DNA from 2 places in the Cytobacillus sp. FSL R5-0569 genome. Region 1 is predicted to be linked to the other one. Evidence: a T-box and tRNA genes for the amino acid it is inferred to sense, from the RefSeq annotation. Region 1 holds a T-box; the other holds one or more tRNA genes.
What was found. The T-box of region 1 lies ahead of thrS (threonine--tRNA ligase). A T-box ahead of a tRNA ligase gene usually reads a tRNA of that ligase, here a tRNA-Thr.
Positions count from the first base shown of each region.

Region 2: it has a tRNA-Thr gene. The T-box ahead of thrS (threonine--tRNA ligase) is inferred to sense a tRNA for this amino acid. The anticodon was not compared.

Region 1 covers NZ_JBBOWW010000001.1:3,451,739-3,462,793, forward strand. The annotation lists gene rplT (50S ribosomal protein L20) at 77-436, opposite strand; gene rpmI (50S ribosomal protein L35) at 462-662, opposite strand; gene infC (translation initiation factor IF-3) at 678-1,181, opposite strand; ribosomal protein L20 leader region at 1,284-1,404, opposite strand; gene thrS (threonine--tRNA ligase) at 1,637-3,571, opposite strand; T-box leader at 3,618-3,850, opposite strand; gene ytxC (putative sporulation protein YtxC) at 3,898-4,770, opposite strand; gene dnaI (primosomal protein DnaI) at 4,864-5,796, opposite strand; gene MKX78_RS17500 (replication initiation and membrane attachment family protein) at 5,797-7,218, opposite strand; gene nrdR (transcriptional regulator NrdR) at 7,297-7,758, opposite strand; gene speD (adenosylmethionine decarboxylase) at 7,908-8,291, opposite strand; gene MKX78_RS17515 (glyceraldehyde-3-phosphate dehydrogenase) at 8,773-9,798, opposite strand; gene coaE (dephospho-CoA kinase) at 10,083-10,685, opposite strand; gene ytaF (sporulation membrane protein YtaF) at 10,712-11,055, opposite strand, start outside.
Region 2 covers NZ_JBBOWW010000001.1:3,677,912-3,688,966, forward strand. The annotation lists gene glgA (glycogen synthase GlgA) at 1-1,387, opposite strand, end outside; gene MKX78_RS18535 (sugar phosphate nucleotidyltransferase) at 1,384-2,412, opposite strand; gene MKX78_RS18540 (glucose-1-phosphate adenylyltransferase) at 2,450-3,592, opposite strand; gene glgB (1,4-alpha-glucan branching enzyme) at 3,585-5,474, opposite strand; tRNA gene MKX78_RS18550 (tRNA-Glu) at 5,654-5,725, opposite strand; tRNA gene MKX78_RS18555 (tRNA-Ser) at 5,729-5,819, opposite strand; tRNA gene MKX78_RS18560 (tRNA-Asn) at 5,823-5,897, opposite strand; tRNA gene MKX78_RS18565 (tRNA-Ile) at 5,908-5,984, opposite strand; tRNA gene MKX78_RS18570 (tRNA-Gly) at 5,992-6,062, opposite strand; tRNA gene MKX78_RS18575 (tRNA-His) at 6,065-6,140, opposite strand; tRNA gene MKX78_RS18580 (tRNA-Phe) at 6,150-6,222, opposite strand; tRNA gene MKX78_RS18585 (tRNA-Asp) at 6,242-6,318, opposite strand; tRNA gene MKX78_RS18590 (tRNA-Met) at 6,322-6,395, opposite strand; tRNA gene MKX78_RS18595 (tRNA-Ser) at 6,409-6,501, opposite strand; tRNA gene MKX78_RS18600 (tRNA-Ile) at 6,508-6,584, opposite strand; tRNA gene MKX78_RS18605 (tRNA-Met) at 6,598-6,674, opposite strand; tRNA gene MKX78_RS18610 (tRNA-Ala) at 6,700-6,775, opposite strand; tRNA gene MKX78_RS18615 (tRNA-Pro) at 6,799-6,875, opposite strand; tRNA gene MKX78_RS18620 (tRNA-Arg) at 6,884-6,957, opposite strand; tRNA gene MKX78_RS18625 (tRNA-Leu) at 6,974-7,062, opposite strand; tRNA gene MKX78_RS18630 (tRNA-Gly) at 7,069-7,143, opposite strand; tRNA gene MKX78_RS18635 (tRNA-Leu) at 7,163-7,247, opposite strand; tRNA gene MKX78_RS18640 (tRNA-Lys) at 7,265-7,340, opposite strand; tRNA gene MKX78_RS18645 (tRNA-Thr) at 7,355-7,430, opposite strand; tRNA gene MKX78_RS18650 (tRNA-Val) at 7,447-7,522, opposite strand; rRNA gene rrf (5S ribosomal RNA) at 7,532-7,649, opposite strand; rRNA gene MKX78_RS18660 (23S ribosomal RNA) at 7,962-10,894, opposite strand.

The sequences.
Region 1 (11,055 bases):
TTCGTTTTCTTCCACTTCAATAGACTAAAATCATAACAAAAAAAGCCACCCCCGAAAGAGCGACTCTTAAACTTTCTTATTTAGAAAGGTTTTGTTTTGCAACATTTGCTAATTCTGCGAATGCATTTGCATCAGAAACAGCTAATTCTGCAAGCATTTTGCGGTTTACTTCGATACCAGCTAGTTTTAATCCGTGCATTAAACGGCTATAAGAAAGACCGTTCATACGAGCAGCTGCGTTAATACGAGTAACCCATAACTTACGGAAGTCGCGTTTTTTCTGACGACGATCACGATAAGCATAGTTGTAAGATTTCATTACTTGTTGGTTAGCAACTTTATATAATGTATGTTTAGAACCGTAATAACCTTTAGCTAATTTTAATACCTTTTTACGACGTTTGCGAGTAACTGTACCGCCTTTTACACGTGGCATAATATTTCCCTCCTATTTTGCGAGTTTACTTAAGACCTACTAACATATTGCGGATACGCTTGAAATCACCAGTAGATACAAGAGTACCTTTACGAAGCTTACGTTTTTGTTTTTGAGATTTATTCGCGAACATATGGCTTCTGTAAGCGTGAGAACGTTTTAATTTTCCAGATCCTGTTCTTTTAAAACGCTTAGCAGAACCACGGTGTGTTTTCATTTTTGGCATGTGGAATTCCTCCTCTTACTTTTCGTTTTTAGGTGCAAGTATCATAAACATGCTTCGGCCATCCATTTTCGGATGAGATTCAACTGTTGCGACTTCAGAGCAAGCCTCTGCAAATCGAACAAGAACACGCTGTCCAATTTCCTTATGCGTAATCGCACGACCTTTAAAACGAATGGAAGCTTTTACTTTATCGCCTTTTTCAAGGAATTTGATTGCGTTACGAAGCTTTGTATTAAAGTCATGTTCCTCTATCGTTGGACTAAGGCGAACTTCTTTAACACTGATAATTTTTTGATTTTTACGTGCTTCTTTGTCTTTCTTCTGTTGCTCGAACTTAAACTTACCGTAGTCCATGATACGGCCTACAGGAGGCTTTGCATTCGGTGCTACAAGAACAAGATCAAGATTTACACGTGCGGCTATTTCTAGCGCTTCATTTTTAGATTTGATTCCTAGTTGCTCGCCATTCTGGTCAATAAGACGAACTTCACGGGCACGGATACCCTCGTTTAACAACATATCTTTGCTAATAGTTAGACACCTCCATGGTTTTATATGAACACAATGTTTGGGTCACTTTTCTAAAAGAAGCTTCCAGCTGCACCGAGTGATACAATTGAGGCAAATAAAAAAGTGCGGGTGAAGACACCCACACATTACGTACAATGTTAAAATTCACGTAAACCTGCTAACTGCCTAAAAGCGTCAATCAGGTGAGAAGCGGGCGCTTCTTCTTTACTCAAACTGTATTCAAATTACCTTAGAAAATATATCACAAAGCATAATATTTGTCAAATGGTATTGTTTTTTCACAACATAGAAAATGATATCAAAAGTTGCGGTGTTTGGCAACAACTTTTGAAATTTTTTTGTACCCACCTTTATCCAGCTTAACAACATGCATAAAGTGACGTTTTGAGTTAAGCATGGATAAAGACTCTGGGATACGATCATACACGTTGTTTGTAATATTTTTATCCTCTTTGAACTTCCTTCTCAATCAATTGTTTAAATTCATTAAAGGAGATGGTTTCTGATTTTTGTTCCCCATATTTACGTACATTAACCGCCTGTTCACTTACTTCATTATCGCCGACAACGAGCATATATGGGATTTTCTGCATTTGTGCTTCACGAATTTTATAACCCATTTTTTCATTACGATCATCGATTTCAACGCGAATTCCTGCAAGCTGTAAATCTTCTTTTACTTTTTTCGCATAATCAAAATGGATATCATTTGAAACTGGAATAACTTGGACTTGAACAGGAGCTAGCCATGTTGGGAATGCACCTTTGTATTCTTCGATAAGGAAAGCAACAAAACGTTCCATCGTTGAAACAACACCACGGTGAATAACAACAGGGCGATGCGGCTTGCCATCTTCCCCAACATAAGATAAGTCAAAACGTTCAGGAAGCAAGAAGTCTAACTGAACAGTTGATAACGTTTCTTCTTTACCTAGAGCTGTTTTTACTTGTACATCAAGCTTAGGACCGTAGAATGCGGCCTCCCCTTCGGCTTCATAGTATGGCAAGCCAATCTCATCCATTGCTTCTTTTAACATCGATTGTGCCTTTTCCCACATTTGATTATCATCAAAATACTTTTCAGTATCCTCAGGATCGCGATAAGATAGGCGGAACGAATAATCATTAATGTCAAAGTCTTTGTATACTTCGAGAATTAAATTAACAACGCGTATAAATTCTTCTTTAATTTGGTCTGGACGAACGAATAGATGAGCATCATTTAATGTCATACCACGTACACGTTGCAATCCTGATAATGCTCCAGACATCTCATAGCGATGCATTGTACCTAATTCAGCGATACGGATTGGTAATTCTCTATAGCTATGGATTCCTTGTTTATAAATCATCATATGATGAGGACAGTTCATTGGACGAAGAACAAGCTCCTCATTATCCATTTTCATTACAGGGAACATATCTTCTTGATAGTGATCCCAGTGTCCTGAAGTTTTGTAAAGTTCCACATTTGCCATAATTGGTGTATATACATGGTCATAGCCTAAACGCACTTCTTTATCCACGATATAACGTTCAATATTACGGCGAATTGTTGCGCCTTTTGGTAACCATAGCGGTAACCCTTGTCCAACCTTTTGGGAGTTCGTAAAGAGGCTTAATTCCTTACCAATTTTACGGTGATCACGCTCTTTTGCTTCTTCAAGCAAACGCAAGTGTTCGTTTAAGTCATCTTTTGTAAAGAATGCAGTACCATATATACGTTGTAGCATCTTATTGTCGCTATCTCCACGCCAATATGCGCCAGCAATACTTAAAAGCTTAAATTCTTTAATTTTCCCTGTAGAAGGAACATGAACCCCTCGACAAAGATCAAAGAATTCGCCTTGTTCATAAAGGGTAACTGTTTCACCTTCTGGAATGGCGCCAATCAGTTCAACCTTATATTCGTCGCCAATCTCCTCATAGATTTTTAAAGCTTCGTCTCTACTCACTTCTTTACGAACAATCTCAATATTTTCATTGATGATTTTCTTCATTTCTTTCTCGATTTTCGGTAGATCTTCAGGTGTTAATGACTCCTCCATATCGATATCGTAGTAGAAGCCACTCTCAATAACAGGACCTACACCTAATTTAACGTTTTTATATAAACGTTTAATCGCTTGCGCCATTAAATGAGCGGAACTGTGACGCATAATTTCAAGCGCCTCATCACTGCCTTGGGTAATGATCTCCACAGCCGCATCCTCTTCAATTGGACGACGAAGGTCGAATAATTCATTATTCACTTTACCTGCTATGGCTTTCTTTTTTAAGCCAGGGCTGATTGATGATGCGATTTCTTCCGTTGTTGTTCCTTTGGAGAACTCCTTTACTGCTCCATCTGGAAACGAAACTTTAATCATTTCTGACATCATAACTTCCTCCTTGTTTTTGAAAAATAAAAAACTCGCCCCTAATAAAAGGGACGAGTATCATATACACGTGGTTCCACCCTACTTCTCACTTTAAAAAAGTGACTCGTAGCAAGTTAACGGTCTTGTTGCCGCCAATACTTAATCGACGCCTTAGACATCTTTATGTATTGGAGTTCAAAGGTGGTAAGCATTCCATTCGTGTTAGGAAGATTGCAGCCTTGTCTTCCCTCTCTATAAACCGTAAAAGAATACCCATATCCTTATCATTACTGTTCATTGATAATTTCAATATGTAAGTATTATAGTTTTTAATTTACGGAAAATCAAGAGGGTTCACTTATATTTTTACATGCATGCTGTTTACGCATATTAAATTCACTTATATGAAGGATTTCCAATCTCTCTTCAAAAATATTTTTAATTGTACGAACTAAAGGTTGTTCCTCACTTTCACTATATAAACATATTTCCTGAGGAGCGATTGAGAGTAATGGTGCGATTGTAACTGAATCTACATAGACAGGGTGATTAATTAATAATCTTCTATCTATCATCGCCGTTAGGTCCATTCGAGAAAGCTCTTCGAAATGCTGATTAAAAAAGCGAACTTCTTCACCTAAATATAAATGAATCGTGGGTAACTTACTTTCTCTATCCTTAATAAAGTCTCTTAAGGTTTGAATAAACATTTGATATTCCTGTTCCATTTTATATTCATCAATAGACAACTCAACATACTTTGTCATATCGTCTAAAAGCGGTTTAAGACGAAACTTTATAAAAGCATCATAGGAAAAAGAGATATCATCATGCACTAGGCGATCTATAGCCGATCGTAATTGCTCGTGTATATCCACTCTATGTAAAAAAGTAGATAAATCTTCTCTTTGCCCTTCCAATATGGAATGAATGATTTCAAGAATTTGTTGTTGTTCTTCTGAATCTTGATAATAAAACTTTTCGGCCATTATCTTTCTAAACCAACTATCGCATTTACTCTCCATTAAAAAAGCAGAAAATGTTCGTTTTACTTCTTCAATAGATCGTCCACTGCATTGTTCAGGATACATTCTTACTATATATTGACCTTCATTATGAAGAATTGTCGTTTCGCCTTCCGTATAGTTCTGAATCCGGATTGCGTGCTGAAACAGCTCCTCGGCTTCATGCTTATTCCGGAAAATGATCTCTATCAACCAAATCCCCCCTTAACATCTATCTGATTCATATATATGGGAGACTTGGCCAAAATAGAAGTCATGAAGAAAAACTATTGAAAATTATCTTGCCTAAACCCTTCGATTCGGTCCTTCGACAAGCACAGGATCGGTTAAATACTTAATTCTCTCCATTACTCTTCTTGCCTTCATCCGCTCCTCTTCCCCTCGTTGACTATAGGTAAGATGATGTTCAAGTCCTTTATAATCAAAGTTTGAGGTAAAAAAGGTCGGTAACTTTTCAAGCATACGATATTGTAGAATCGGCGACAAAATTTCATCTCTTGTCCAACTAGACATCGTTTCTGCACCCATATCATCAAACATAAGTACAGAAGCTGATCGAATAGCTTCAAGTTTATCATTTAAAGTCGAATCACTAATTGAGCTTTTCAATTCCCTAAATAATTCAGGCACATAGACAATCATTGATGAAACTTGCTTCAGTGCAAGTTCATTGGCAATCGCACCTAATAAATATGATTTACCGACACCAAATTGGCCGTATAAATATAACGCCTTCTGACCATCACCCTTTTTAAAATTCATACAATAGCTAAGAGCTTTATTGACTGCTTCCATTCTTTTTCCATCATCGTTGTACACCGTATCAAAGGTTGCATTTAGTATGTCTTTAGGGACATATAAACTTTGAATCAACTTCTCATTTTTTCTTTTTTCATCATGGATTTGCTTTCGTGGGCATTTATCATATTTAATATCAATCAGTCCACGTTCAATGACGAGCTCTGGGTGGTAGCCTTGCATAAAATTGATACAACTATCTAGGCTCGGACAGCGATTACATTCCTTACTTAGCTTGCTATATTCATACAATTTAATTAAGCTTCTTTCAACCATATCTGCTGACAGTTCATCCTTATGTGCCGTCAAAAAGGCACGGACATCTGGATCATTTAAAGTCTCTGCTCGTTGCTTTTCATATCTCGTTTTAAAATCTTGATTTCCAGCAAGTTTTTTAAGCGTATCATTGATTCTTTCCATCTATTGTCCACCCCCGTTTCTTCTCTTCATTAGTTCTTGAAATTCTTTCATATTAAGATCTACATTATCATCTTTCTTATCCTGCTTCTGTTGGACGACAGTCTCATTTTTACTTGTTTCCTCGTCAAACCAATCAGGTAAAAGCTCTGTCCTCGTGACAGCTTTTTTCGTATTAGATTTGGATGAACGTTTCCCTACTTTTTTATTCTCTGCCCATTTCAAATATTGTTGGTGTTCTTTCTTCGCCAAAGCCATGGCATTAGCCGTAGTTTGAACGCTCTTTCTCGCCCAATGACTTGCGATTGTTTCCACATATGCCTTTGTCAGCTTTTTATCTGTTTTACGCATCACATAATCAATCAAAACATTCATCACACCGGGAGGCAACTTTTGGTGAAACATCACATCTTCAAGTATTTTCAATTCCGCTTTTGAAGGTTCCGCCCCCCCAGATAAATCTTTCAAAAATTGAATAGGCGAAGTTGTATCAAAGTATTGAATAAGCTCTTCTTCTTTACTTTTTGGCTTTTCAGTTATTGAGAGACTATGAACAGGCTGAGTTTGCGTAATTAATGATGGCAATTCGTCACGATGATTCATTTGATACCAATCCCTTGCCGATTTCCGCAATTCATCCATCTCAACTTCATCATCTTCGTTCATCGCGCTTATAAGAATATTCTTCATTTCCATAACATCAATATCATATAAAAACGCCAAATTACTAATGGCATCCTTTACTGTTTGCGTAAGTGCTTTTCGGGGAACAAGTGATTCACTAAGGCCCGCTTCCAATAACGAGAAATTAAATGTTTGCCATGGAATTTGAATTTTACCCGCTTCCATTCTATCTACCCATTCACCTTTAGGAGAAACAGATAAGTCATCATTATACTCTTTAGCAAGCTGGTGTCCAGATGTATAAACCTCATGAAAGGCTGTTGTTACATCCTTATAATCAAGATGGAGGTTTGAATACTCCTCATCACTAAAAAAACGCTTTAGTCTCGTATATTGAGTTTTACCGATTTTTTTATAAAGAAAGATATTGAGCATACCATCTAAGAAAAATGTACTTGGAGAAAGGGGTGGCTGTAATTGATAAATAAATTCACGATTTTCCCCTTCTTTCACATAAACTTTTAGCAAGCCAATTCCTTCAAGTTTTTTTCTTGCTTCATAAATTTCTTTTAAACTTAAGTCCATCATACTCATCAGACCATGATGGTTACGCGAAGATGAAGACCAAATACGGTTTTCCTCCACTTCCATCCATAAGGTCATATATAAACTGTACGCAATGGTCCCAATAAGTGGCTGATAAAGAAATACTAAGATTTTTCGATCATAGTCATGTAACAGCCCATTTAAAGCCACTGTATAATGATCACTAGGGATGACTTCAGTCCAATGCTGGGCCATGAAAAATACCTTCTTTCTTTCATATCTTGAAAAAAATGAGCAAAGAAGCTAAATTCACTTTAGCCTATTTGCTCACCTTTACGCTTGTTCCTTCTTCATTAACTCTTTTAGCTCTTCTATAAATACATTAATATCTTTGAATTGACGATAAACAGAAGCAAAGCGAACATAGGCGACATCGTCAACTTTCACTAGCCTGTCCATAACCATTTCGCCAACATCATCACTCTTCACTTCTGATACTCCGTTGCTTCTTAATTCCTTTTCAACTTGAAAAGTGATATCCTCTAGTTCTTTTAATGCAACCGGTCGTTTTTCACAAGCTTTTATTAGTCCACGCAATATTTTCTCTCTGCTAAACTCTTCTCTTGTTCCTTCTTTTTTCACAACAATCAAAGGAATTTCCTCTACCTTTTCAAAAGTTGTAAACCGATAACCACATTTTTCACACTCTCTTCGTCTTCGTATCGATTTACCTTCATCAACAGGACGAGAGTCTAGCACACGAGTATTATTATGTTGGCATGAAGGGCATTTCATACAATCAACTCCGTCTCATCTTTACGTTCCTAAAATGTATCTTTACTTACTATCATATAAAAAAGGAGTTGTTAGTACAAGTAGATATGTTTTTTTCATAATAAAAAGAGTGCAATTATTCGCTTGCACTCTTGAAGACTTCTTCTTTATTATAACACATTGGCTTTTGTTGCGTTCTTAACTTGAACAGGACCCATTCCACGAGGAATTTCTATATTCTCACGTGTATCAGCACCTAAAGCTTCTGCAATATAGTCAGCCGCGATATGAGGATTAAGATCACCGCAAGTATAAACATCGATGCTTGCATAGCCATGCTCCGGAAAACTGTGTATAGTTAAATGCGACTCTGAAATAATGACAACCCCACTTACACCTTGTGGTGCAAATTTATGGAATGCCACCTCTCGCACTTCTGCCCCTGATTTTAGTGCAGCTGCTACAAATGTTTGCTCAATAAATGACATATCATTCAATTTTTCAAAATCGCATCCCCAAAGCTCTGAGATGACGTGACGACCCATTGTTTCCATATTCAAATTTCCCCCTTTACTAATTGACATGAATTTCTACTGGGCAAAGCATATAACTACCACGGGGGAAAGTTAGTCCAAAGAGGTCCTAACCCTTTAAGTAGCCATTTAGCGCCTTACTCGTTGAGAAGTTCACGATTTTTAGTATACTTTGTTTAATGTTCTTTTGCAATAAATCCTAGAAAATTTATTTAAGTGAATTTCAATAATAATTACATTTTCACATAAAGAAAGGGGACTAAACATTGTTATCATCAGTGTTTATCCCCTCCATTAACCAAGGGAAATGTCACAATTTATTCAAATTTTCCAGAGACATCATTCAGAAATACGCAACGAAAAGACAAACAAAAAGCTTTTTTTATTTAAAAGATTGCCCCAACCTGTGATCATCTATGTAGTAATCAGTTTAACATTTCATTTTACCTACATAGTAAAAATGCAAAAAAGGCAATCCCATTAAAGGATTGCCTACATAAAATTATGCGTTCACTGCAGATTTATTTAGTTCTTCAGCTACATATTTCACCAAGTCAACTACACGACAAGAATAACCCCACTCGTTATCATACCAAGCTAAAACTTTTACTTTATTCTCACCAATCATCATTGTGGAAAGCCCATCAATAATAGCAGAGTGTGGATTTGTTGTGAAATCGATTGAAACAAGTGGTTCTTCTGTTATATCTAATATACCTTTTAATTCATTTTGTGCCGCATCTTCAAACGCAGCATTTACCTCATCAATTGTTACATCCCTCTTTAAATCAACAACTAAATCAACAAGTGATACATCTGGCGTCGGCACACGAAGAGCCATCCCATGTAACTTGCCTTTTAATTGTGGTAACACAAGAGACAATGCTTTCGCTGCTCCTGTTGAAGTAGGAATAATTGACTGCGCGCAAGCTCTAGCACGGCGAAGATCCTTATGTGGATTATCAAGGTTCTTTTGGTCATTTGTATACGCATGTACAGTCGTCATTAAACCGTTTTCAATGCCGAACTTATCTTCTAATACTTTTGCAACTGGCGCTAAGCAGTTTGTTGTACAAGAAGCATTAGAAATCACATCATGTTCAGCAATGTTAAGCGCTTCATCATTCACACCCATCACAATGGTTACATCTTCATTTTTCCCTGGAGCCGTTAAAACAACTTTCTTGGCACCTGCATTTAAATGAAGCATCGCTTTATCTTTTGAGTTGAACTTACCTGTAGCTTCAACAACGATATCAATCTCCATTTGTTTCCAAGGAAGTTCCTCAGGGTTACGATTGCTTAGTAATTGAACTCTTTTTCCGTTCACTACAAGCGCATCATCTTCGGGAATCACTTCACCTTGGAATGCACCATGAGTAGAATCATATTTAATTAAATGTGCTAACGTTTCTGGTGGATAACTAGCATTTATTGCTACTACTTCCAATGTATCATCAAGAATGGCCTTTCTAAACACCATTCGTCCTATTCTCCCAAACCCATTAATCGCTATTTTCGCCTTCATCTTACGGCCCCTTCCGTATAAATGTTATACTTTTTTAACCATTTTCATGCTAATAGTATAACATATTAACCACAAAATGTGATGAGCAAATTGCGGATATTTTAAAGTTCCACTATTCAGAAATATTGTGGATGTAAAGAGAGCATAAAACGCGTGACATTACGTGAAAAATGCATCTTTACGCCCTATTTCTTAAGTGAAAAAAAATAATCCACTTATTATTGTGGACGAAAAGGGTTGAAATATTACTAATGAAACGTAGAAGTCTAAGTAGTAATTGTGTTTTACTGTTTATCTTTTAATTGTAACAGTAAATCATCTAGTTGCTTCTCTGTACTAGCGAGATCGCCATTATTATCAATTAAAAAATCCGCTAGCTGTACTTTTTCTTCCAATAGCATTTGTGATCGAATACGTGCATTCGCTTCTTCTGCATCAAAACCATTTCTCTCCATCAACCGCTGAAGCTGATTTTCTTTATTAACATACACTAAAACGGTGTAATCCACCATATATGTGAGTTTACTTTCAAATAAGAGCGGGATATCTAGAACGACCATTTTTTCACCATTAGCAACTGCCTCGTCCTTTTGCTCGTTCATTCTCTTCCTAACAGCCGGGTGGACAATACTGTTGAGCTTCATTCTTTCTTCTTCACTATAAAAAACAATGGAACCCAATCTTTGACGGTTAATCTCCCCATTTTCTAGAAGAATCTCTTGGCCAAAATGAGAGACAATTTCATCATAAGCAGCCGCACCTTTTTCAACTGCTCGTTTCGCTTCAACATCTGCATCTATTACTGTAATTGCTCTTTCTTTAAACATGGTGGAAACTGTGCTTTTACCGCTTGCAATTCCACCAGTGAGTCCGATAATAACTGTCATTCTTACTCTCACACCTTTTTATCAAATTATATTTTCCAGATTCCAAGTATAATTAAAATTAATCCTGGTATAAACGAACATCGTTGCATCCATTGAGATTTAGAAAATATCGAGCCAATACTCATCCCACCAAAAACAAATAATGAACTCATAACCGCAACACATATAGCTAAATAATATGGTGAAAACCCAAGCATAGCCGCTCCAATACCTGCACCAAACGCATCCAGTGACAAAGCAAACCCTAATAAAAAGGCTTCAATACCAGTAATTGTACCTGACTTATCAATATCGGCTACCATCGGTTTTCTTAAAATGTTAATAACTACACCCAAAGACTTGATTTCAAAATTCAAAAGAATTTTCTCAT
Region 2 (11,055 bases), 230 kb from region 1:
ATTGTGCCCAACTATAATCTTTTTCCATAGCAGTTATAACTAATTGACTCCACAGTGGTTGGTTCCGATAATATGCTAGTGCTCGACGATAAGTATAGAGCATATCATGTGCGTTAAAGTTTTTAAAAGTGAACCCCCAGCCCTCAACTGTCTTCTCATTATAAGACTGTACGGTATCATTCAACCCTCCTGTTTCTCTTACTATAGGAATGGCACCATATTTCATCGCAATGAGTTGACCTAATCCACAAGGCTCGAACTTAGACGGCATCAAAAATAGATCAGCACCCGCATATACTTGATGCGCAACTTCTTCATTGAACCCAATATAACATTTACATTTTTCCCCGTAATTAGCTTCCATTCTTCTGAAGAAATTTTCAAACGCTACATCGCCTGTGCCAATAAGAATAAATTGCACATTTTCTTGCATCATTTCATGGAATACTCTCTCTATTAAGTCCATACCTTTTTGTGTTGTTAACCTTGTGATCATAGCCACAATGGGGGTATTACGATCTATCTTTAAATCGAATATTTTTTGTAAATATGCCTTGTTTTCCTTCTTTAATAGCCATTGCTCTGGATGAAATGCTTGATAAATCGTCGCATCTTTCTCTGGGTGATAGACGTCTTCATCAATTCCATTCAATATCCCAATTAAACGGTCCTTTCTTTCCTGTAACAAACCATTTAATCCCTCACCAAAATAATCTGTTAGAATCTCATCTCTATACGTAGGACTTACAGTTGTTATTTGATCAGCTGCTACTATGGCACCTTTCATAAAATTAATACAATCATAATACTTTAATTGATCTTCACGATAATACTCAAACCCCAACCCAAACAAATCATGAATGGCCTCTTTAGGGAAGACACCTTGAAAGTGTAGATTATGAATCGTAAAGACTGTTTTAATCAATTCATACCCACTTCTTTTTTGATAATGAACTCTTAATAAAAAAGGAATCATGCCTGTATGCCAATCATGGCAATGAATAATATCAGGATAATAGTCGAGCTGTGCCAGTGTTTCTAATACAGCTCTATTAAAATAAGCAAATCGCTCACCATCATCATCGTAACCATATAATTGTTCTCTCTTAAAATAGTATTCATTATCTACAAAATAAAAAGTAATATCATTTAACTCGAGCACTTCAATTCCACAATATTGATTGCGCCAGCCAACAGCGACTACGAATTCGGCTATCTTTTTTGTCTTATTCTTATATAAGGCAGGGATGTTCCCATACTTCGGTAATATTATTCTTACTTCCGTCCCTTGTTTCGTTAATTCCTTCGGTAACGAACCTGCGACATCTGCTAATCCACCTGATTTAATAAAAGGGACACATTCTGAGACGGCAAATAATACTTTCACGAATTCATCAACGCTCCTTGAATTGACCCTTTTTTAACAACAAAAGGGACCGATTGTGTGCCTGTTAAGTAGGTTCCTTCTTCTACTTTCACATCTTTATCTAAAATAACAGAATCTAATACACATCCCTCTTGAATCTCACATTTCTGCATAATCACACAGTTTCTTACTATCGTATTTTTACCGACTTTTACACCCCTAGCAATAATACTATTTTCTACTTTTCCTTCTATTTGGCAACCGTTGGCCACAATAGAATTCTTTACTTCACAACCATTTAGATATCTTGTTGGCGGTTCATCTTTTACTTTTGTATAGATTGGAAAATCTCTTAAAAATAAATTTCTCCAGACATCGGGGGTTAGTAGTTCCATGCTCGCTTGAAAATAAGATTGGACAGAATCGATAGTTACTGCCTCCCCCTTATATTCATAATGACAAATTGTGTAAGGCTGATGGATATCAGCCATAATATCACTTATACATGTATAACCTGTTTGTCTCCGAGTTTGAATCATATCTATTAGAAGATCTTTTTTGACCAAATACATTTCTAAAGGTTGATTTAGCTGTTGAATTGACGTAATATCACAGCCAGATTGAATATGTCGCTGTAAAACTGGTGAGAAATCAATATTACAAACGGTATAGCAATTAGCAATTAATGCATAATCTTGTGAACTACGATAAAAATAATCAATGTTAGCGACAAAATGATTAAATGAACCAATCCCACTATTTGAACTATCAATCATCGGTGATGGGAAGAAGAAAAGACCATCTCTTTTTCTATCTAGATCCCAGTTCTTCCCCGATCCTAGATGATCCATCAAAGATCGGTATTGATATTTCGGAAAAATCGCCACACTCTCTATTCCTGAATTGACCATATTAGAGAGAATAAAATCTATTAGTCTATATCTTCCAGCAAAAGGAACAGCAGCTAAAGAACGATGAAGGGTTAACTCATCCAGTCCCTTATGATAAGTTGTCGCATCAATGACTCCTAATAAACGATTATTCAATCAATATCCCCCCAGTAAAAATCATACAGTTCTACATTTATGCAAAATGACAAATACTTTCTGGCGTGATTAACAATGCTTCACTTGTTTCTTTTCTTTCTTTAATTACTGTTCCATCTGGTATAACTATATTAGATGGGACAATGACTTTTTCTAATATGACATTCTTACCAATCCTTGTATTTGGCATAACTACTGACTCTTTAATAACAGACCCTTTATCAATCGCTACACCTTGAAAGAGAACTGATTTGATTACCTCGCCTTCAATCGTACATCCTTCATTTACTAAAGATTGTTTGACCTTTGCTTGTGGAGAAATATATTGTGGAGGATGATTAGGATTAACTGAGTAAATTCTCCAATCTTGATCAAAAAGATTTAACTCACAATTTTCATCTAATAAATCCATATTAGCTTCCCATAGACTTTGAACTGTACCAACGTCTTTCCAATAACCATTAAAAGGATAGGCATAAAGTTTCTTATTTAACTTCAACATCTCAGGTATAATATCTTTTCCAAAATCATGGCTTGAGTCCTTATTTTGATTATCCTTTTGTAAAAACTCATTTAGTACTGACCATTTAAAGATATAAATGCCCATTGATGCTAAATTATTCTTTGCTTGCTCAGGTTTTTCTTCAAAATCTTCTATTCTCATATCTAAAGAAGTATTCATAATACCAAAACGATTTGTTTCATGCCACGGGACCTCTATAACAGAGATTGTCGCATCAGCTCCTTTACTAATATGGTAATCTAGCATTAAGTCATAGTTCATTTTGTAAATATGGTCACCTGATAAAATTAATACATATTCGGGGTTATGTTGCTCTAAATAATTGATATTCTGATAGATAGCACTTGCCGTACCTGTATACCATTTGACTTCAGAAGATTCACTGTAAGGGGGAAGTACTGTCACACCGCCATTTCTTCTATCCAAATCCCAAGCGCTTCCTATGCCAATATATGAATTGAGTATTAGCGGTTGATATTGTGTTAATACACCGACTGTATCGATGCCTGAATTTGTACAATTACTAAGTGTAAAATCGATGATGCGGTATTTACCTCCAAAAGGTACAGCTGGTTTAGCAAGCTCCTTCGTCAAAGAATTAAGGCGGCTTCCTTTGCCTCCAGCAAGCAACATCGCTACACATTTCTTGTTAGCCATTTACAACATCACTCCTTTTTCTTTTTCTAACAGGACGTAAAACTGAAATACCGAATGGTGGTATCGTCATTTCGATGCTGTATGGTTTTCCATGATAGGATAGTTTTTTTGTATTTAATACACGTTTATTAATACAATGGGAGCCACCAAATTCATTATTATCACTATTAAACACTTCTCTATAACTCCCATTTTTAGGAACACCCATTCGAAAATTCATATATACTTGAGGGGAAAAGTTACATACAACAATTAATATTTCTTGTTCTTCTACTCCTTTACGAATAAATGAAAAAATGGATTGCTGATGGTTATTAGCATCAATCCACTCAAAACCTTCTGATCTGTGGTCCCATTCATATAATGATTTAGATCTCTTATATAACTTTATTAACTTCTTCACATAATGATTCGTTTTTGCATGCATTTCATACTGAAGTAAGTGCCAATCCAACTCAGCTTCATCTTTCCACTCGGCAAATTGTCCTAGCTCAAACCCCATAAATAACAGCTTTTTACCTGGATGTGTCATCATAAAACCTAAGAGCAAACGATATTGGGCAAATTTTTGCCAATAATCTCCTGGCATCTTGTCTAGCAGGGATTTCTTCCCATGGACAACCTCATCATGTGATAACGGTAAGAGAAAATTTTCGGAGTATGCATACATTAATGAAAAAGTCATTTTATTATGGTGGTATTGCCGTTCATGTGGGGCTTTCTCCATATAAGATAATACATCATTCATCCACCCCATATTCCATTTATAACTGAAACCTAATCCGCCATAGTGAACAGGAGCCGTTACTTGGGGCCAATCTGTAGAATCCTCTGCCATCATCAAGATAGAAGGATCATAAGCAAAAACAGCCTTATTTAATTTCTGTAAAAATTGAATACCAAATGGATTTTCCCTATTCTCGTTATTAGGCCAAAAAATGATATTTGATACTGCATCAATTCTAAATCCATCGACATGGTATTTTTCCATCCAAAAAATAGCATTGGATATGAGGAAACTATGAACCTCTGTTTTACTTAAATTAAAATTAGCTGTACCCCAAACAAAATTTTCCCTATCAGCTTCTGTTTCGTATTCATAAACATATTCACCATCTAAACAATATAGCCCATGTTGATCTTTACAGAAATGTCCTGGTACCCAATCTAAAATAACACCAATATTATTTTGATGACATTGATCAATAAAAAACATTAAATCTTTTGGTTCACCATATCTACTAGTAGCCGAATAATAGCCTGTTCCTTGATACCCCCATGAACGATCATAAGGGTGTTCAATTATAGGCATCAATTCAATATGTGTAAAACCATGCTCCTTTACGTAAGGAATGATTTCTTCTGCTAGTTCACTGTATGTCAATAAAAGGCCATTCCTCTTTTTCCATGTACCTAAGTGCATCTCATATATCATCATAGGTTCTGAAAATGCTTTCCTTTGTTGTTTTTCCTTTTGCCAGCCTTGGTCCTTCCATTTGTAACCTTCTAAGGAATAAACAATCGAAGCAGTACTAGGCCGTAATTCTGAACAAAAAGCAAAAGGATCAGCCTTTAAAAAAGTTTGTTCATCCTTGTTCTTAATTGCATATTTATAAATTTCTCCTGTTAAATCTCCATCTAGCTGAATTCTCCATATCCCCTCTTTATTTACTTTATCTAATGAAAAACCTTCGCCATTCCAATGATTAAAAGAACCAACTAATGATATTGAGGTGGCATGTGGAGCATAGATAGTAAAGGAAGTAACCCAATTATCTCCTTCTTTATGACGGTGTGATCCAAACAGTTCGTATGCCATAAATAAGCTTCCTTCATGAAACAAGTGCATTTCGAATTCAGTGGGGTATGCAGTTGTATTCATCTTAATTCATTCCACTCCTTGTATTACATTACTCTTTCTTAAATAATTCGTCTTAAGTATAAAAATCCCTTGTTATTTTTCAAATTATTTTGACATCTAATGACAGATAATATAACATCCAAAAAGTGTTAGCCACATAAAAAAGAAGCTGTCAACTTATGTTGACAGCTTCTTTTTTATGACCCCTACGGGATTCGAACCCGTGTTACCGCCGTGAAAGGGCGGTGTCTTAACCGCTTGACCAAGGGGCCAACTGGCGGAGAAGGAGGGATTTGAACCCTCGCGCCGGTTGCCCGACCTACACCCTTAGCAGGGGCGCCTCTTCAGCCACTTGAGTACTTCTCCATATGGCTCCGCAGGTAGGATTCGAACCTACGACCGTTCGGTTAACAGCCGAATGCTCTACCACTGAGCTACTGCGGAATAATATAAATGGTGGGCCTAAATGGACTCGAACCATCGACCTCACGCTTATCAGGCGTGCGCTCTAACCAGCTGAGCTATAGGCCCCTATTTAAGCGGGTGAAGGGAATCGAACCCTCATCATCAGCTTGGAAGGCTGAGGTTTTACCACTAAACTACACCCGCAATGGGGCGGCTGATGGGAATCGAACCCACGAATGTCGGAACCACAATCCGATGCGTTAACCACTTCGCCACAACCGCCATAAAAGATGGCTCAGGACGGAATCGAACCGCCGACACAAGGATTTTCAGTCCTTTGCTCTACCGACTGAGCTACTGAGCCAAAATAATAAATATGTAAATGGCGGTCCGGACGGGACTCGAACCCGCGACCTCCTGCGTGACAGGCAGGCATTCTAACCAACTGAACTACCGGACCAGATTGCGGGGGCAGGATTTGAACCTGCGACCTTCGGGTTATGAGCCCGACGAGCTACCGGACTGCTCCACCCCGCGATAATAATATGAATGGCGGAGGAAGAGGGATTCGAACCCCCGCGGGCTTTAACACCCCTGTCGGTTTTCAAGACCGATCCCTTCAGCCAGACTTGGGTATTCCTCCGAATAATGGTGGACCTTGTAGGACTCGAACCTACGACCGGACGGTTATGAGCCGTCTGCTCTAACCAGCTGAGCTAAAGGTCCATCATTCTATCTATGGTAGCGGCGGAGGGGATCGAACCCCCGACCTCACGGGTATGAACCGTACGCTCTAGCCAGCTGAGCTACACCGCCATAGAATATATTGTATAAAATTAATTGGTGGAGCCTAGCGGGATCGAACCGCTGACCTCCTGCGTGCAAAGCAGGCGCTCTCCCAGCTGAGCTAAGGCCCCTAAAAATATATATGTATATCTAGTGGTCGGGAAGACAGGATTCGAACCTGCGACCCCTTGGTCCCAAACCAAGTGCTCTACCAAGCTGAGCTACTTCCCGATACAAAACGCGCCCGAGAGGAGTCGAACCCCTAACCTTTTGATCCGTAGTCAAACGCTCTATCCAATTGAGCTACGGGCGCTTAATTTTAAAAAGAATGGTGCCGAGGACCGGAATCGAACCGGTACGGTAGTCACCTACCGCAGGATTTTAAGTCCTGTGCGTCTGCCAGTTCCGCCACCCCGGCACATATTGGAGCGGAAGACGGGATTCGAACCCGCGACCCTCACCTTGGCAAGGTGATGTTCTACCACTGAACTACTTCCGCAAATATTTAAAATGAAAAATGGTGCGGGTGAAGGGAGTCGAACCCCCACGCCTTGCGGCGCCAGATCCTAAGTCTGGTGCGTCTGCCAATTCCGCCACACCCGCATATTAAAATGATCAAATGGTGAGCCATGAAGGACTCGAACCTTCGACCCTCTGATTAAAAGTCAGATGCTCTACCAACTGAGCTAATGGCTCGTACAAAGCACGAGTGGTGCCGGCCAGAGGACTTGAACCCCCAACCTACTGATTACAAGTCAGTTGCTCTACCAATTGAGCTAGGCCGGCAAATACACACAAAAAATGGTGGAGGATGACGGGATCGAACCGCCGACCCTCTGCTTGTAAGGCAGATGCTCTCCCAGCTGAGCTAATCCTCCAATATGTATGCCCGGCAACGTCCTACTCTCACAAGGGGACAGCCCCTAACTACCATCGGCGCTTTAGAAGCTTAACTTCCGTGTTCGGTATGGGAACGGGTGTGACCTTCTCGCTATCGCCACCGGACTTTTTAAAGACATATATTATTATAACGTCTTTAATAAAATTTTCAAGAGAAATTTTAAATCATTCTCTGAAAACTAGGTAATGTTGAAGAAGATTGTTTTGAGTAATCGCCTGAATGCGTGCTGACGCGACTACTTACGTAGTGCTGTCTAGCTGCGGCGGCTTGAAGCCGCCCGCATATCGTATTGTCCAGCTACAGCGCCTAGGTGCTCGAGGTCATAAGTCAAATTTGTCATGAGGTTAAAGAACAACCTCCTGTCAAATCTGTCTTATGCTTGTCGCACCTGTGCAAGGCGCTTTCGCTTTTCGTTTTTGGTTAAGTCCTCGATCGATTAGTATTAGTCAGCTGCATGTGTCGCCACACTTCCACCTCTAACCTATCAACCTGATCATCTTTCAGGGATCTTACTAGCTTGCGCTATGGGAAATCTCATCTCGAGGGGGGCTTCATGCTTAGATGCTTTCAGCACTTATCCCTTCCGCACATAGCTACCCAGCGATGCCTTTGGCAAGACAACTGGTACACCAGCGGTGCGTCCATCCCGGTCCTCTCGTACTAAGGACAGCTCCTCTCAAATTTCCTGCGCCCACGACGGATAGGGACCGAACTGTCTCACGACGTTCTGAACCCAGCTCGCGTACCGCTTTAATGGGCGAACAGCCCAACCCTTGGGACCGACTACAGCCCCAGGATGCGATGAGCCGACATCGAGGTGCCAAACCTCCCCGTCGATGTGGACTCTTGGGGGAGATAAGCCTGTTATCCCCGGGGTAGCTTTTATCCGTTGAGCGATGGCCCTTCCATGCGGAACCACCGGATCACTAAGCCCGACTTTCGTCCCTGCTCGACTTGTAGGTCTCGCAGTCAAGCTCCCTTGTGCCTTTACACTCTACGAATGATTTCCAACCATTCTGAGGGAACCTTTGGGCGCCTCCGTTACTCTTTAGGAGGCGACCGCCCCAGTCAAACTGCCCACCTGACACTGTCTCCCATCCCGATAAGGGATGTGGGTTAGAATTTCAATACAGCCAGGGTAGTATCCCACCGACGCCTCCACCGAAGCTAGCGCTCCGGCTTCTAAGGCTCCTACCTATCCTGTACAAGCTGTACCAAAATTCAATATCAGGCTACAGTAAAGCTCCACGGGGTCTTTCCGTCCTGTCGCGGGTAACCTGCATCTTCACAGGTACTATAATTTCACCGAGTCTCTCGTTGAGACAGTGCCCAGATCGTTACGCCTTTCGTGCGGGTCGGAACTTACCCGACAAGGAATTTCGCTACCTTAGGACCGTTATAGTTACGGCCGCCGTTTACTGGGGCTTCGATTCAAAGCTTCGCGTGAGCTAACCTCTCCTCTTAACCTTCCAGCACCGGGCAGGCGTCAGCCCCTATACTTCGCCTTGCGGCTTCGCAGAGACCTGTGTTTTTGCTAAACAGTCGCCTGGGCCTATTCACTGCGGCTCATCAAGGCTTTAACACCCTAATGAGCACCCCTTCTCCCGAAGTTACGGGGTCATTTTGCCGAGTTCCTTAACGAGAGTTCTCTCGCTCACCTTAGGATTCTCTCCTCGCCTACCTGTGTCGGTTTGCGGTACGGGCACCTTATTCCTCGCTAGAGGCTTTTCTTGGCAGTGTGGAATCAAGAACTTCGGTACTAAATTTCCCTCGCTATCACAGCTCAAGGTATGTGACCATGGGATTTGCCTCATGGTCCCTCTAACTGCTTAGACGCACATCCAATAGTGCGCTTACCCTATCCTCCTGCGTCCCCCCATCACTCAAACAGAATACGGTGGTACAGGAATATCAACCTGTTGTCCATCGCCTACGCTTTTCAGCCTCGGCTTAGGTCCCGACTAACCCTGAGCGGACGAGCCTTCCTCAGGAAACCTTAGGCATTCGGTGGATGGGATTCTCACCCATCTTTCGCTACTCATACCGGCATTCTCACTTCTAAGCGCTCCACCAGTCCTTACGGTCTAGCTTCAACGCCCTTAGAACGCTCTCCTACCACTGAACATCAACGATGTTCAATCCACAGCTTCGGTGATACGTTTAGCCCCGGTACATTTTCGGCGCGGAGTCACTCGACCAGTGAGCTATTACGCACTCTTTAAATGGTGGCTGCTTCTAAGCCAACATCCTGGTTGTCTAAGCAACTCCACATCCTTTTCCACTTAACGTATACTTTGGGACCTTAGCTGGTGGTCTGGGCTGTTTCCCTCTTGACTACGGATCTTATCACTCGCAGTCTGACTCCCATGGATAAATCTTTGGCATTCGGAGTTTGTCTGAATTCGGTAACCCGATGAGGGCCCCTAGTCCAAACAGTGCTCTACCTCCAAGATTCTTACGCATGAGGCTAGCCCTAAAGCTATTTCGGAGAGAACCAGCTATCTCCAAGTTCGATTGGAATTTCTCCGCTACCCACACCTCATCCCCGCACTTTTCAACGTACGTGGGTTCGGGCCTCCATCCAGTGTTACCTGGACTTCACCCTGGACATGGGTAGATCACCTGGTTTCGGGTCTACGACCACATACTCATTCGCCCTATTCAGACTCGCTTTCGCTACGGCTCCGTCTGTCCAACTTAACCTCGCATGTAATCGTAACTCGCCGGTTCATTCTACAAAAGGCACGCTATCACCCATTAACGGGCTCTAACTACTTGTAGGCACACGGTTTCAGGATCTCTTTCACTCCCCTTCCGGGGTGCTTTTCACCTTTCCCTCACGGTACTGGTTCACTATCGGTCACTAGGGAGTATTTAGCCTTGGGAGATGGTCCTCCCTGCTTCCGACGGGATTTCTCGTGTCCCGCCGTACTCAGGATCCACTCTGGAGGGAACGAAGTTTCAACTACAGGGCTTTTACCTCCTATGGCGGGCCTTTCCAGACCTCTTCGTCTATCTCGTTCCTTTGTAACTCCGTATAGAATGTCCTACAACCCCAAGAGGCAAGCCTCTTGGTTTGGGCTAATCCCGTTTCGCTCGCCGCTACTCAGGGAATCGCGTTTGCTTTCTCTTCCTCCGGGTACTTAGATGTTTCAGTTCCCCGGGTCTGCCTTCCATACCCTATGTATTCAGGTATGGATCCTATCCCATAACGGATAGGGGGTTTCCCCATTCGGAAATCTCCGGATCAAAGCTTACTTACAGCTCCCCGAAGCATATCGGTGTTAGTCCCGTCCTTCATCGGCTCCTAGTGCCAAGGCATTCACCGTGCGCCCTTATTAACTTAACCATTGTTCGGCTTGCGATAAGCTACGCATTTCGGCGTCAGCTCACTCGTCAACATCCTCATGTGCACAAGACGCACACTCCGGTGTTTCCTAGCTCGCTTCCTTGAACTGCTTGCTTCTCACAACCCTCACGGTTGTATGTTTTTAAAAAAAGTTTAGTATC